Regions from separate parts of the Ruminococcus sp. D54t1_190329_F1 genome, predicted to be linked through region 2. Evidence: predicted binding sites of a transcription regulator. Region 2 holds the regulator's gene; the other holds the start of a gene.
What was found. Region 2 encodes LexA, which represses DNA repair genes until DNA is damaged. Its sites were predicted from a motif close to CNAACANNTGTTNG; they were not measured.
Positions count from the first base shown of each region.

Region 1: the regulator LexA is predicted to act here: its motif matches at 4,375-4,388, upstream of I2D69_RS05740 (putative DNA modification/repair radical SAM protein).

Region 1 is NZ_JADNDC010000009.1:50,999-58,774, reverse strand. Features, by position in the region: gene I2D69_RS05765 (phosphatase PAP2 family protein) at 1-341, shown strand, start outside; gene rlmD (23S rRNA (uracil(1939)-C(5))-methyltransferase RlmD) at 358-1,515, shown strand; gene I2D69_RS05755 (DUF1622 domain-containing protein) at 1,603-1,947, shown strand; gene tsaA (tRNA (N6-threonylcarbamoyladenosine(37)-N6)-methyltransferase TrmO) at 2,028-2,708, shown strand; gene I2D69_RS05745 (aspartate kinase) at 2,782-4,101, shown strand; gene I2D69_RS05740 (putative DNA modification/repair radical SAM protein) at 4,449-5,798, shown strand; gene I2D69_RS05735 (TIGR03915 family putative DNA repair protein) at 5,795-6,574, shown strand; gene I2D69_RS05730 (ATP-dependent DNA helicase) at 6,664-7,776, shown strand, end outside.
Region 2 is NZ_JADNDC010000018.1:22,441-30,216, reverse strand. Features, by position in the region: gene I2D69_RS09935 (RluA family pseudouridine synthase) at 1-509, opposite strand, end outside; gene lspA (signal peptidase II) at 567-1,115, opposite strand; gene aroB (3-dehydroquinate synthase) at 1,122-2,213, opposite strand; gene I2D69_RS09920 (YlmH/Sll1252 family protein) at 2,243-2,995, opposite strand; gene I2D69_RS09915 (cell division protein SepF) at 3,001-3,630, opposite strand; gene I2D69_RS09910 (YggS family pyridoxal phosphate-dependent enzyme) at 3,646-4,350, opposite strand; gene I2D69_RS09905 (HlyD family efflux transporter periplasmic adaptor subunit) at 4,385-5,800, opposite strand; gene lexA (transcriptional repressor LexA) at 6,034-6,654, shown strand; gene rsfS (ribosome silencing factor) at 6,723-7,091, opposite strand; gene yqeK (bis(5'-nucleosyl)-tetraphosphatase (symmetrical) YqeK) at 7,204-7,776, opposite strand, start outside.

The sequences.
Region 1 (7,776 bases), on a different contig from region 2:
CGAATTTATGCCTTAAGGATCTGGTAGCGCGTATAAGACCTTATGATTCTGTGGAGGGACTTGTGCCTCTGGTTGCCAGGCTGAAGGACTATTCTTTTCCATCAGGTCATACCTGCGCATCTTTTGCCTGTGCAGGCGTATATTATAAAGCCTTTCCTGGAAAATGGGGAAAAGCAGCCATGGTCCTGGCAGTACTGATCGCTTTGTCCCGATTGTACGTGGGAGTACACTATCCTACAGATGTGCTGGCTGGAGCCCTTGTAGGCACTTTTAGTGCGTTGGCGGCGCTGAAGCTAGAGCACGCTCTAGTTAGATATTATGAAGAACGAAAAGCAAAATAAAGATAAGGGAGAATTTATGGAAGAGAAAAAAACACAGACAGTCTGTCCATACGCAAAAAAGTGCGGTGGGTGCCAGTATCAGGGTGTGCCTTATTCCGCACAGCTTAAAAAGAAACAAAATCAGGTACAGGGGCTTTTGAAGAAGTTTGGGAATGTGAAGCCGGTAATTGGAATGAAAGATCCTTATTTTTACCGGAATAAAGTTCATGCTGTATTTGACCGTGACCGGAAGGGAAATATTATTTCTGGAATTTATGAGGCTGGTACCCACAGAGTGGTTTCTATTGAACAGTGTCTGATTGAGGATAAGAAGAGTCAGGAAATCATCCGTACCATTCGGGGAATGCTGAAGTCTTTTAAGATCAAAACATATGATGAGGATACCGGATATGGACTTCTGCGCCATGTACTGGTGCGTCGTGGCTTTTCCACAGGTGAGGTAATGGTAGTACTGGTGGTCGCCTCTCCTATTTTTCCATCCAAGAATAACTTTGTGAAGGCATTAAGAAAAGTTCATCCAGAGATCAGTACTGTGGTATTAAATATTAATGACAAAAATACAAGCATGGTTCTTGGCGAGCGGGAAATCGTACTTTATGGTAAGGGATTTATCCGTGATACCCTTTGTGGAAAATCCTTCCGTATTTCACCAAAATCCTTCTATCAGGTAAATTCAGTGCAGACCGAAATTCTTTATGGAAAAGCTGTGGAATTTGCAGGGCTGACAGGGAAAGAAAAAGTCATTGATGCATATTGTGGAATTGGCACCATTGGTCTGGTAGCTTCTGGTAAGGCAAGAGAAGTGGTCGGAGTGGAACTGAATAAAGATGCAGTCAGGGATGCAAGGATCAATGCAAGAGAGAATAAGGTGGTAAACATATCTTTCCGCCAGGGTGATGCCGGTGAATTTATGGAGGCAATGGCAGAAGCTGGTGAAAAGGCAGATGTGGTATTTATGGATCCTCCCCGCTCAGGCAGCAGCGAGAAATTCCTGAATTCCGTAATAAAACTCTCTCCGAAGAAAATTGTTTACATTTCCTGTAACCCGGAAACACTTGCAAGAGACCTTAATTTCCTTACGAGAAAAAATTATATAGTTAAAGAAATCCAGCCTGTGGAAATGTTTTGTTTTACAGATCACACAGAAGTGGTGACCTGGCTGGAGCAAAAATAAGAAACTGTTGCTGTTTACAGGCTGTGTAGCAATGAAAATATATTCTGTAAGAAAAGGTATCCTGTCAGCAGGAAAAAGGAGGTACCTATGATGACGACCATAACTGGAATTATGGAGTGGGTTCTGGAGAATATTGCTGGTTTCGCCATTGTAATTTTTGAGTTTATTGGAGTTGCCATTATTATCTGGAGTGGAATTACCGGATTTATCAAGTGGCTGAAACATGCCGGAGATACTGGTGTCTATCTGGCGAGGGGACTTGCCATGGGACTGGAATTTAAAATGGGAAGTGAGATTCTACGTACTGTAGTGGTACGTGAGTGGAAGGAAATCGGAATTGTAGCCGGAATTATTGCTCTTCGTGCAGCTCTTACGTTCCTGCTTCACTGGGAAATCAAGGAGGAAGAAAAAAGCGGCGGACATGAGGAATAGAGGTTCGCTGTTTATAGATGATATCTGCGGGTTTATAGGAGCACACATAAAGATTGATAAAGGTATAATAAACAATGGAAATGAAAGTAATTGCTCATATCAGAAGTGATTTTCCAACGAAATTTGGAATTCCCCATCAGAGCGGCAGAATACAGGAACTAAAGGCGGATATTATTTTTGAACCGGAATATCGGAACCATAAGGCATTTCGAGGGCTGGAAGAGTATACCCATATCTGGCTGATCTGGGAATTTTCACAGGCTGTCCGCAAGGAGTGGTCTCCTACAGTGCGTCCTCCAAGACTTGGGGGAAACGTCAGAATGGGCGTTTTTGCTACAAGGTCTCCTTTTCGTCCAAATCCCATAGGACTTTCCAGTGTAAGGCTGGAGAGCGTAGAGTTTTCTGAAAAGTATGGACCGGTGCTTCATGTATCAGGAGCGGATCTTATGGACGGAACACCTATTTATGATATAAAGCCCTATCTGGCTTACGTGGACAGCCATCCGGAAGCAGCAGGCGGATTTACCGACCAGATTCAGGATCATAAGCTGAAAGTAGAGTTTCCGGAAGAGCTTTTGAAGAAGATTCCAGTGGAAAAAAGAGAAGCGCTTCTTGCTGTCCTTGCAAACGATCCAAGACCTGGGTATCAGAAGGACCCTGAAAGAAAATACGGAATGTCTTTTGGATCCTGGGATATTCATTTTAAAGTAGATGGAGAACAGCTGCGGGTATTGGAGGTATTTAACACTTTCACGAATTAAATCGAAAAAACCCTTGCAAAAAGTCGAATTTTTTCATAAAATGGAGAAAAAGTTTTTGAGGAGCATAAGGATTATGAGAAAAGTTGTAAAGTTTGGCGGAAGCTCCCTTGCAAATGCGGAGCAGTTTGAAAAAGTCGGAGATATTATCAGAAGTGAAGAGAGCAGACGTTTTGTTGTTCCTTCTGCACCAGGTAAGAGATTTGACGGGGACACGAAGGTAACAGATCTTCTTTACAGCTGTTATGACGCAGCTGCAAATGGCGGTGATTTTGAAAAGGTTTTAGAAGAAATCAAATCTCGTTATTATGAGATTATTAAAGGGCTTGGCCTTGCTCTTTCCATGGAAGAGGATTTCCAGTTGATCAAAGAGAATTTTAAAGCACAGATTGGCAGGGATTACGCCGCTTCCCGTGGAGAATATCTGAACGGCAAAGTGATGGCTGCTTATCTTGGTTATGAATTTGTGGATGCAGCAGAAGTAATCCGTTTTGATAAAAACGGAAATCTGGATTCAGAGAAGACAGACAAACTTCTGAACAAGCGTCTTTCCAAATGTGAGAATGCAGTTGTGCCGGGCTTCTATGGTGCAAAGGACGATGGAACTGTGACCACTTTTTCCAGAGGTGGTTCTGATGTGACAGGTTCTCTGGTTGCCAAGGCAATTAAGGCTGATATGTATGAAAACTGGACTGATGTATCCGGTTTCCTTGTAACAGACCCGAGAATTGTAAAGAATCCGGCTGTGATTGAGACCATTACATACCGTGAACTTCGTGAGCTTTCCTACATGGGAGCTACTGTTCTTCATGAAGATGCTATTTTCCCTGTAAGAAAAGAGGGAATTCCGATTAATATCCGCAACACCAACCGTCCGGAGGATAAGGGAACTTTTATTGTGGAGAGTACCTGCCGCAAGCCGAAATATACCATAACCGGTATTGCAGGAAAGAAAGGTTTCTGTTCTATCAACATTGAGAAGTCCATGATGAACAGTGAAATCGGATTTGGCAGAAGAGTGCTTCAGGTATTTGAAGACCAGGGAATCAGTTTTGAGCATGTTCCATCCGGTATTGATACCATGACAGTATATGTTCACCAGGATGAGTTTGAAGAAAAGGAGCAGCAGGTAATTGCGGGAATCCATCGCCTGGTTCAGCCGGATTTTGTGGAAATGGAATCTGACCTTGCCCTGATCGCAGTTGTAGGACGTGGAATGAAATCCACCCGCGGTACAGCCGGAAGAATTTTCTCTGCCCTCGCACATGCAAATGTAAACGTCAAGATGATTGACCAGGGCTCCAGTGAGCTGAATATTATCATTGGCGTGGAGAACCGTGATTTTGAAAATGCAGTGAAAGCAATTTATGATATTTTTGTGCTGACACAGATTTGAAATTGAGTGGATAGGTCACCTGTCGGCAGCATTCACATATATGAAAATCTGCTCATACGTTCAGAACGTCTGGTATTCATGAATTCGCTGATGTAAGCATGTACCATTTCTGGCTGTCGTCCGGGAGCTTTAATAGTAAAAGAATGAGATAAGAGCCGTAAATCAAAGGTAGTGTTAGAATTAATCTTTGATTTATGGCTCTTTTTGTATAGAAAAAATTTCGTGCCGTTTTATGATATTGACAAAACAGAACGTGCGTTCTAAAATAAAACAAGAACAAACGTTCTGAAATTAAGAATAATAAAGAATGCGAAACACAGATTACATAAAAGGAGCTTTGTTACGGGATGATTATTCAGGAATCAATGACATTGAAGCGGAAGCTGGAGATTTTATCGGATGCCGCGAAATATGATGTGGCTTGCACATCCAGTGGTGTGGATCGAAAGGGAGATGGAAAGGGCATGGGAAACAGCATTGCTGCCGGAATCTGTCATAGTTTTGCTCAGGATGGCAGATGTATCAGTCTTTTGAAGATCCTTTATACAAATGAATGTGTATTTGACTGTAAATACTGTATAAACAGAGCCTCCAATGATGTGGTGCGTACCAGTTTTACCCCAGAAGAAGTGTGTCGTCTGACTATGGAATTTTACAGGAGGAACTATATTGAAGGACTGTTTTTAAGTTCCGGAGTAAAGGAAAGTCCAGACAGGACTATGGAAGAACTGCTTTGTACAGTAAATCTTCTTCGTAATAAATATCATTTTCAGGGATATATTCATTTGAAAGCCATTCCAGGTGCTGCTCCTGAACTGATCGCCAGGGCGGGGTATCTGGCAGATCGCATGAGCGTGAACCTGGAACTTCCTACTGCAGACGGGCTTAGGAAACTGGCACCGCATAAGAGCAGGCAAACCATTCTGCGCCCTATGAAGCAGATTCAGCAGCAGCGAGATCAGAATAAGGAGGAATTGGTTCTGTACCGTCATGCCCCTAAGTTTGTACCAGCCGGTCAAAGTACCCAGATGATTATTGGAGCTATGGGGGAGAGCGATTATCAGATCGTGTCAGTAGCAGAATCTTTGTATAAGAACTTTGCATTAAAAAGAGTTTTTTATTCGGCTTTTGTCGCCGTAAATGAAGATAAGGATCTGCCCATGTCCTTATCAGGTCCGCCTCTTTTGCGGGAACACCGGCTTTATCAGGCAGACTGGCTTATGCGGTTTTATGGTTTTCGGGCTTCAGAACTGCTTTCAGAGAAGCATCCGGATTTTAACCTTCTTCTGGATCCCAAGGCAGACTGGGCAGTGTCACATCTGGAGTTTTTTCCGGTAGAGATCAACCAGGCAGATTATTATGAACTTCTTCGTGTACCGGGAATCGGTTATACCTCTGCCAGAAGAATCATTGGAGCCAGGAGAACCCATTCCCTGGAATTTGCAGATTTGAAGAGGATTGGTGTGGTTCTGAAGCGTGCCTTATATTTTATCACCTGTAATGGCCGCATGATGTACAATACCAGGTTGGAGGAATCTTATATTACCCGTAATCTTCTGGATGAAGAGAACTGTCGGAAGCATGGGAATGAAGCTGCATTTCAGCAATTATCCCTCTTTGGAGATGAGATGGGGAGCAGAAGACTGTATACAGAAAATACAAAGAATCATGTGGACAGAAAGGTGGGAGCTATATGAATCAAGAGAAAAGAATCCTGGTATGTGAGGACTCTATGGAGGGAATTTTTTCTGCTGTCTATGATGGATGGAAAGAGTGTGCAGGCGGCTGTAAAGTGAGCATTCAGACCAGTTTTCCTGTAAGCATGGAATTGTTCACTTCTTATCGGGAGATTGCTACAGATCAGAGTAAGGTTGGTAAGGTTATGAGGACGATTCTTATGAGACTGGGAAGCGAGGTTTACGAACAGATCTGTCTGGCGGCAGCTTCAGCAGATGAAGACAGGGGAACTGCCATTTATTATGTGCTGCACCGGGCTTTTGGGGGAGGCAGATGCGAAAAACGTGTAATGGAGGCACTGGCAGATCCATATGTATCCAGGGTTGCGAAACTGGCACTCTGCGTGAAGCGGGAATATCACCATTATTTTGGGTTTGTCCGTTTCAGGGAGATTGGCGGAAGGTTTCTGTTGGCAAAGATCCAGCCGGGGAATGATATCCTGTCTCTTATGGCTCTTCATTTTTCCAATCGCTTTCCCAATGAGAACTGGGTAATCTATGATGAGAAGAGGCAGAAGGCGTTGTGCCATGAGAAAGGGAAGGAGTGCGTCATGAGAAAAGAAGTGCGTATACAGGTGCCAGGGAGCGCCGTAGGGGATATGGGAGAGTACGAGGAACTGTGGCAGACATTTTGTGATAGCATATCCATTGAAGCAAGGAGGAATGAGAAACTTCAGAAGCAGATGCTTGCTTTGCATTTTCGGAGTAATATGCCGGAGTTTTCTGTGAAAGGATAGGCCGATAAGTAAAATTCGTGTTATAATGCTTACAGATAAGGTATCTTTGTTTGGAAGGCAGCAGACCAGTAAAAGGCGGTAAATTGGAAATGGACAATCCGGTAACACGAATATCAGTAAGAAATCTTGTGGAGTTTATATTGCAAAGCGGTGATCTTGATAACCGAAGAGGTACTATAGACAAAGATGCTATGTTAAAGGGCAGCAGACTGCATCGGAAGCTTCAGAAACAAATGGGCGGAGACTACAGAGCAGAGGTTGCTTTGCGGATGAATTGCAGCTATGAGGATCTGGACATTCGGTTAGAAGGTCGTGCAGATGGAATTTTTACAGAAGATGAAGTTGTCTGGATCGATGAGATTAAAGGAATATATGGAAATGTGGAACAGATGGAAGAGCCTGTGAAGGTTCATAAGGCTCAGGCTATGTGTTATGGCTATATTTACGGTGTTCAGGAAGGCTTGTCGAAGATTGGAATCCAGATGACATATGCCAATCTGGAGACAGAAGTGGTGAAAAGGTTCCGGGAGGTGATCTCCATAGAGGAACTGAAAGAATGGTACCAGAAACTTCTGGATGAATATCATAAATGGCTCAGTTATCAGAAAAAATGGAAGGAAGAGAGAAATCATTCTCTTCAGAGCCTGGAATTTCCATTTTTCTACAGAGAAGGTCAGAGAAAGATGGTGAGCAGTGTTTACCATGCAATTGGAGCCAGTCGTCAGATTTTTATTCAGGCACCTACCGGCGTAGGAAAAACCATGTCTACCATTTTTCCGGCAGTTCGCGCTGTTGGCGAAGGGAAAGGGGAGACGATCTTTTATCTTACAGCCAAGACTATTACAAGAACAGTGGCTCAGGAAGCTTTTGAGGTGCTGCGGGAAAAGGGAATGAAATACAAAGTGGTGACCATTACAGCCAAGGAGAAGCTGTGTTTTATGGACGAAACCAAATGTGATCCGGTACATTGTCCTTACGCCAGGGGACATTTCGACAGGGTCAATGACGCTGTCTATGAGCTGTGGACGACGAAGAGCAGATATGACAGGGAGACTATACGGGAGCAGGCAGAGAAATGGCAGGTATGTCCTTTTGAAATGTGTCTGGATCTGTCTTTATGGGTGGATGCTGTAATTTGTGATTATAATTATGTGTTTGACCCTACGGTTCATTTAAAACGTTTTTTCGGGGAAGGTGCAGGT
Region 2 (7,776 bases):
CGCCGCTTGATGGTATGCGCTTTCAGTTGCTGGGCCAGATCACGGTGAGCCGTGTCATTCTTGCATACAAGAAGAGCTCCTGTAGTGTCCTTATCAATACGGTGGACGATTCCCGGGCGCATAACACCGTTAATACCGGATAGATTGCCCTGACAGTGGTACATAATAGCATTTACCAAAGTTCCGCTGGTGTGGCCGTTTGCAGGATGGACTACCATTCCTTTGGGCTTATTTATCACCAGTACATCATCATCTTCGTATAAAATGTCCAAAGGGATATTTTCCGGAAGAATATCCGGTTCAGTCAGATCAGGCAGGGTTGTCTGAACCAGATCCCCTGCCTGTATTTTGTAGTTTGCTTTTACTGCTTTCCCATTGACGGTAACACCTTGTTCTTTCAGAAGCTTCTGAAGATAAGAACGGGAAAGTTCCTCATATTTATCGGAAAGACAGCGGTCTATGCGCACTCCTGCTTCATCTTCGGTTGCTGTAAATTCCAATTGCTCCATGTATCAGTAAAACTCCTCTCTCAATTACGCGGTATATGAAAAATCAGACAAATCAATTTACCTGGCAGATCTGTTCCCCGGTTTCAGAAAGTCAAAATCATTTTCTTCTTTATAACGGAAAAACATAAGAAATACCATCACTGTGATCCCACAGGTCACGTAAATATCTGCCACATTAAACGTGGGAAAATCAATCAGGGAAAAATAAATAAAATCTACCACATATCCACGGAAAACACGGTCTATAAAATTCCCCATTGCTCCAGCGAACACAATTGCCGCTGTATAAAGCAGTGGTCTGTAATAAACAGTTGCAGGTGTTTTTATAAAAAGATATATAATAGCCATAAAAAACACAATACAGATAAGCACCAGAAAAAGGATCTTATTCTGGAGAAGGCCAAATGCCATGCCTCTGTTTTCAAGGTAACGAAGGTTTAACACACTATCAATAAGAGTAATCCCGGAGGTTCCTCTCAGATACCTGATTGCAAAATACTTTGTTCCCTGATCCAGAAGCACCAGAAAAAGGATAAGCAGAATTCCTTTTAATTTAGGTGCTTTTAGTGGAAGGTCATTGTAGTCTGAAGCTGTTTTATTTTCCATGATAGATTACCTGCAGATGGCGTGAATTCCCACAAGAAGCTCCTGATCCGTAACTGTCTTGTCAATAAAAGTCTTTCCAAGACCATCCATAAGAATAAATTTAATCTGTCCCTGTTCCATTTTTTTGTCCTTTTTGGTAGCTGCAAGAATGTCCATGGGAGAAAGTCCTTCCACATACAAAGGCAGGTTGTAAAGCTCAAGGCTATGGCAGATCTGCTCGTATTCACCATTTGTGAGGAGACCTCTTTCCCTGGAAATGGCAGCTGCGGCAACTAGTCCGATTCCCACACACTGACCATGGAGAAGGTTAAAGTTCATCAGCTTCTCGACTGCATGTCCTATGGTGTGGCCAAGATTAAGAAGAGCGCGCTCGCCCTGCTCCTTGGGATCCCGTTCTACAACCCCGGCTTTGATGGCACAGCATTTTCGGATCATAACGGCAAGCATTTCTGGATCCATAGTGCGGATGACCTTGTAATTTGCGCATACAAAGTCGAAAAAGCCTTTATCGCAAATTAGTCCGGTCTTTAGGATTTCACCCATTCCACAGCCAAATTCGCGCTCAGGGAGGGATTGCAAGGTGGCCATATTCATATAAACCAGGCGGGGCTGATGAAAAGCGCCTACCATATTTTTAAACTGTCTGAAATCAACGCCGGTCTTACCGCCTACGCTGCTGTCAACCTGTGCCAGAAGCGTGGTAGGAATCTGGATAAAATCAATTCCGCGAAGATAGGCTGCAGCACCGAAGCCGGATAAGTCTCCTGTTACTCCGCCTCCAAGAGCAACCACCAGACTTTTGCGGTCAAGCCCATTCTCAATAAGGCACTGGAAAAGATCCTGTACGGTATCAAGATTCTTGTGTGCTTCTCCTGCGGGGAAAGTGAACTGGCATACATGATCGGATACTTTCAAAAGCTCTGCTTTCACCTGGTCTGCATAGAGAGGTGCTACTGTGGAATCTGAAACAATACACATGCTTTTCCCTGCAAGACCTTCGTCTGTTAGGGCCTGTGAAAGAAAAGAAAAGTCATTTTCAAAATAAATGGGATAACAGAACTCCCCGTCACGTTTTACAAGTAATTTTTCTTCTGCCATAGTTAAATCCTCTCCAAATGTATTATTGTTTATACGTATTTTCGAATGCGGACACCAAGGCGTCCTTTCTTTGTCTGTCTGGATACACCATCATAGATAAAGCGTCCTTTGCTGCGAATGGAAATAATATCGCCTTCTTTTGGCTCATATCCATTGGAGGTGATCAGTTTGCCGTTTACAAACACAAGACCGCTTTCAATAAAAGAAACCATGCTGCTTCTGGACGTCTGAAAAGCCAGCCCGATGAGAGCATCCAGCCTTACAGAAGCGCAGGTACCATTTATCATTTCAAATTCAGGTTCCGGAATCTCTTCTGCCTGCTCTACTCTGGAAACCAGCACGGTAGTATGTTTTACCCGAATAAGATTTTCGATAAAAAAGTCAGACATTTTATGAAGGCAGAAAAACCAGGCTTCTTTATCCTTGATGAGGATATCACCAACTACACTGCGGTCAACTCCAAGATTCAGGAGCGCTCCAAGATAATCTCTATGTCCAAGCTCCTCAGAAAAACGAAGAGCCTTGGGCTCTATTTTCAGGCAGTCAATAGGATAATCCCAGGTAAAACCAAGGCCTCCGGGGAAAAAAGCTGCCATCTGTCGTTCTGCATGCTCATAGCCACCGAAAAGCTTTACCTCTACGCCCATCTGATGAAGCTTAAGGGAAGCAAGCATATTTTGTTCGTTTAAGTTAAGAAAATCCGTAAAGGTGACAATATCTCTCTGGTAAGAGAGATTTGCCAGCTCCCGGATTCTCTTAAGTAAAAATTCATCCTTATCCATAAAAATCAATAACCGGCTCTTACAGAAGGTGTAGCGCCGCCAAGAATATTCTGAAGATCACCAGTGATATCTACAGAAGAGGGACCAAGTACGAAGATGTAGCTGGAAATCTTCTGAAGGGAACCATTCAGGGAATAACATGCGCCAGATGCAAAATCAATAATACGCTGTGCAAGTTCTACATCAATACCCTCCAGATTCAGAATTACAGTTGCATTGTCAAGAAGTGTGTCTGCAATCTCCCGGGTGTCCTCCATGGAAGCTGGTTTGATCACACAAACCTCCATAGAAGAAGCCTGATTCGCACGACGGCTGCTTCTCATCGGAGTGATTTTGGAAGAAGCTACAGGGCGCTGCTTCTCAGCTGGCTGTTTCACAGGAGCCTTGGCAGCAGTCTTTGGTGCTGCTGTATGTACAGGTTCTTCGTCAAAGGAAGTATCTTCGTCGGCCAAATCATCCTCTTTCTTACGACCGAATTTCTCGAAGAATTTCTTCTTAGGCTTGTCATCCATGGGATCGTCATCCAAGAAATCCCCCTCGTCATCATCCATCAGATCCTCATCTAAATAATTATCTTCATCATAATCGTCATCATTCAGTTTAATAGAATCTAATAATTTATCAAAAACGCTCATTTTCAATCTCCAATCTTAATCTTCTTGCCGTGTGGCATAATTTCGTTCACCAAAAATACCGGTTCCCACACGTACCATGGTTGAGCCTTCCTGGACAGCAACCTGATAATCTCCGGTCATACCCATACTCAGAACACTCATGTTAACATTATTAATGTTTTTTGCACTAATGTCAACACTTAATTTCTTCAATGTGCGAAAAACTTCACGATTTTCTTCTGGATTTTTCACAAATGGGGCAATGGTCATAAGTCCCATTACTTTTATATGAGAAAATATGCTGATTTTCTCAAGAAGAGGAAGCACTTCATTCGTCGTTAATCCGAATTTGCTTTCTTCCTCTGCTACATTAACTTCCAGCAGAATTGGCATAACAAGATCTTTCTTTGCAGCTTCCTGCTCGATGGTCTGGGCAAGGCGAAGGGAATCTACAGAGTGGATCATGGCAACCTTGTCAATAATATATTTTACTTTATTGCGCTGCAGATGACCGATCATGTGCCACTGGATATCTGATGGCAGCTGGTCATATTTATCCATGATCTCCTGGACTTTATTTTCTCCAAAAACACGCGCACCGGCATCATACGCTTCCTGAAGCATGGAGACCGGTTTGGTCTTGCTTACTGCCACCAGTGTGACTTCACCTGGGTCACGGGAAACAGCAGCACAGGCTTTTTCAATATTTGCATTTACCTGCTGTAAATTTTCAGCTAACATTTATAAGCCTCCTTAAAAATAGTATATGTTAAACTTAGTAGAGAATATCCTGTTCTTTTACCTGGGAGGAGTCTCTGGCAATACGGTCATAACGGGAAAGTCCGTAGGATGTATTACTGGAAATAATGGCATATTCTTCATTCTGATCCAGTATGTCTACCTGACGGAATACCGCATACCCCTGATTGATGCAGTAAACGCCTTCCAGAGAATCTGTTTCCCCTACAATAAAGCGCTGGTTGGAGTCATCTTTTACAATAGCATCTCCTTCCTTAAAAGCGCTTCTATCCACGTAATAATTGTAAGCTTCATCAGCAGAATCATCATCTGATTCAATTTTAACTTTACCGTAGATTGTAGCATTGATAAAGGTTCTTACGTTATTTCCGCTGGAATCTTTGGAAATCTTGTTAAAGCCTACACTTCCGCTGTCAGGATCAGTTGTGGCATATTCTGCCGGAATCACGTAAAAATCCTTGGATTCAATAGCGGAAAGGGGAATCTTAAGACCGGTTACTGTATTGGTAACCAGTTCAATATCCAGAAAACGGTCAGATGCATAGCGGATCAGACCGCGGCTGAAGTCGATTTTTCCATATTTGTCACCATCGATTTTTATGATGGAAAAATCGCCGCTCTGTGTCATATCATCCTTGAGAAATTTCACACGAATGGTGGAACGTCCCTCCAGCTTGGCGGCCTGTTTGTCGCTTAGTGGAATGATCAGGCTCCATAATTCGCTGGTAATATTTGTATAAATGTTATCTCCGGCCTGCACCTTTTCGGATGTCTTCAGATCCGTTTCATGGTAAGAAGTCTGGTCAAAATCTTCTGCTGTAATGTTTTCCACAGTCTTATTCTCATAGCCGTCCATAGAATAGAGGATAATGCCGTCTTCCTGGGCTTTACAGATATTCTGTCCGCCGATGGTCACTACTTGTGAATCTGCATTCCCGTCAGTGGAAATTCCCTCATACTGAAGGATGCTTCCCTCCAGCTGGTTCTTAAAACTGTAAGTGTTGTTAAATTTACTTCCGGAAAATCCTTTGGAAAAGCTGAGCATAGAACTGCGGATCTTCTCCAGTTCATCAGCAGTCAATGCAGACTTGGTTTCTGCAATTTTTCCGGAACTTAATCCGTAAACAGCACCGTTGGCATTGATCTTACTTCCCTCCCGGGCATAATAATTCACATAACCGGAGGATTCTGCCTTAAAAACACTCTCTTCCCGAAGAGAAATACCAGTGTAGGTCTCGTTTCGCGACAAAGGACCTGTGGTAACCTGGTAAGATTCGATATGTGTGGAGGTTACAAGTAAAAATGCAGTAAAAATCATATATAATAACAATATACCAAAAGCAACGGTGGCAATATTCAGTCCGAATATGTTCTTTAACTGGACAAAAAGTCCTGCCGTTTTGCCAGGCTTGTTAGATTTCTTCTCGGACAAGCGGATTCCCCCTTTGTTTTTGAGTCGGGCTCTGAATTTTCATACCAAACAATTGTACCATTTTTTGCCGGTGAACACAAGGAAAAGAAAACGAAAAGTGTGTGAACAAAGCTGGAAGCTGTGAACAGCCTGCATATCAAAAAACGAACATATTTTCAGAATATCTGTTTGCTTAATTAAGAAAAATATGATATGATAAGAAAAAGTTGAATGAATTTCGGAGGAAAACTCTTATGACATATGGTAAAATCAGCAAAAAACAGCAGGAAATTTTAGAATATATTAAAAGTGAGATTCTGAACCGCGGATTCCCGCCAGCAGTTCGTGAGATTTGTGAAGCTGTAAATCTGAAGTCTACATCATCTGTTCATGCCCATCTGGAAGCTCTTGAGAAGAACGGATACATCCGCCGCGACGCCACGAAGCCGAGAGCTATAGAGATCATAGATGACAATTTCAATCTTGTCCGCCGTGAAGTGGTCAATGTTCCGATTGTAGGCACCGTAGCCGCCGGACAGCCTATTCTGGCTGTAGAGAATGTAGATGGCTATTTTCCCATCCCGGCAGAATTTATGCCCAATGAACAGAGCTTCATGCTGAAGGTAAAAGGCGACAGCATGATCAATGTAGGAATCTTTGATGGTGATCAGGTCCTGGTAAAGCAGCAGCCTACTGCCGATAATGGCGACATTGTAGTTGCCCTGGTAGAGGACTCTGCCACAGTGAAGACCTTCTATAAGGAGAAGGGCTACTACCGCCTTCAGCCAGAGAATGACACCATGGATCCCATTATCATTACAGGAGAAATCCAGATTCTGGGTAAAGTATTTGGTGTCATGCGTTTCTACCAATAGTCATAAAAAATTTCCCCTTTAGCAAACAATTGCTGTTTCCAGACAATTTGTTTGCTAAAGGGGACTTTTTATTTCTCTAAGAACTCATCCATCTCCAAAACCTTTCCATCTCTCCAGATTCTCTCCAGATCATAGAAAAGTCTGTTCTCCTCATCAAACACATGCACGATCACATCGCCGTAATCCATGAGAATCCAGCTGGAATTGCGGTTTCCCTCGATCTGCTTCGCCTCAAAGCCAGCGCGTCCAAGCTGCTCCTCCACATTATCGACGATCGCCTGAACCTGATTGGAGTTTGTACCGCTTGCGATTACGAAATAATCTGCAATTACAGAAACATTATGAATATCAATTACCTTGATATCCTGTCCCTTTTTATCATCAATTGCCTTGCAGGCAATCTGTGCCATCATTTTCTCTGTACTTACTGTACTCATTCTGATCTGCTCCTTTCTTAATAATGCCTATACTGACCCAATATTATTTCAAATTCCTGCGCAAACAAATGTCTTTAAACGTGACAAAATATTCGCCAGTATATGCGGAGTATTAATTATCAGATACGTTATTACGCTTATTATGCAATTCTTTATAATAAATATAAGCCTCCTTGGAAGTTGGCTCAATATCATCGGCAGAATCTTCTTCCAGATACTCCAGGGTATCTTTCAGGATCTCATACATACACTCATCCAGGTCTTCAAACGCAAGTTTGCGAATTTCCGGTAAACGGCTTGCTTTATAACGCATGGGCTCAATATAATCTGCAATATAAATAATCTTTTCAAGAAGACTCATTTCACGTCTGCCAGTTGTGTGATAATTGATGGCAGAAAGAATCTCCTGATCGTCAATCCCATATTTCTCGTGAGCAATATAAGCTCCAAGACGGGAGTGGAGAAGAAACGGGTGACTTCTCTCAAAATCGGAAACCGGAATATTGTGTTCGCTGCACATCTTCAGTTTTTTCTTATTGGGAATGCATTTGGCGCAATCGTGAAGAAGACCGGACACCTGTGCATCTTTGATATCATATCCATGGACCATAGCCAGACATGCGCTGGTGTACATAACGCCCATGGTATGCTGGAAACGATCCTCATCCAGGTATTTGGAAAGTTT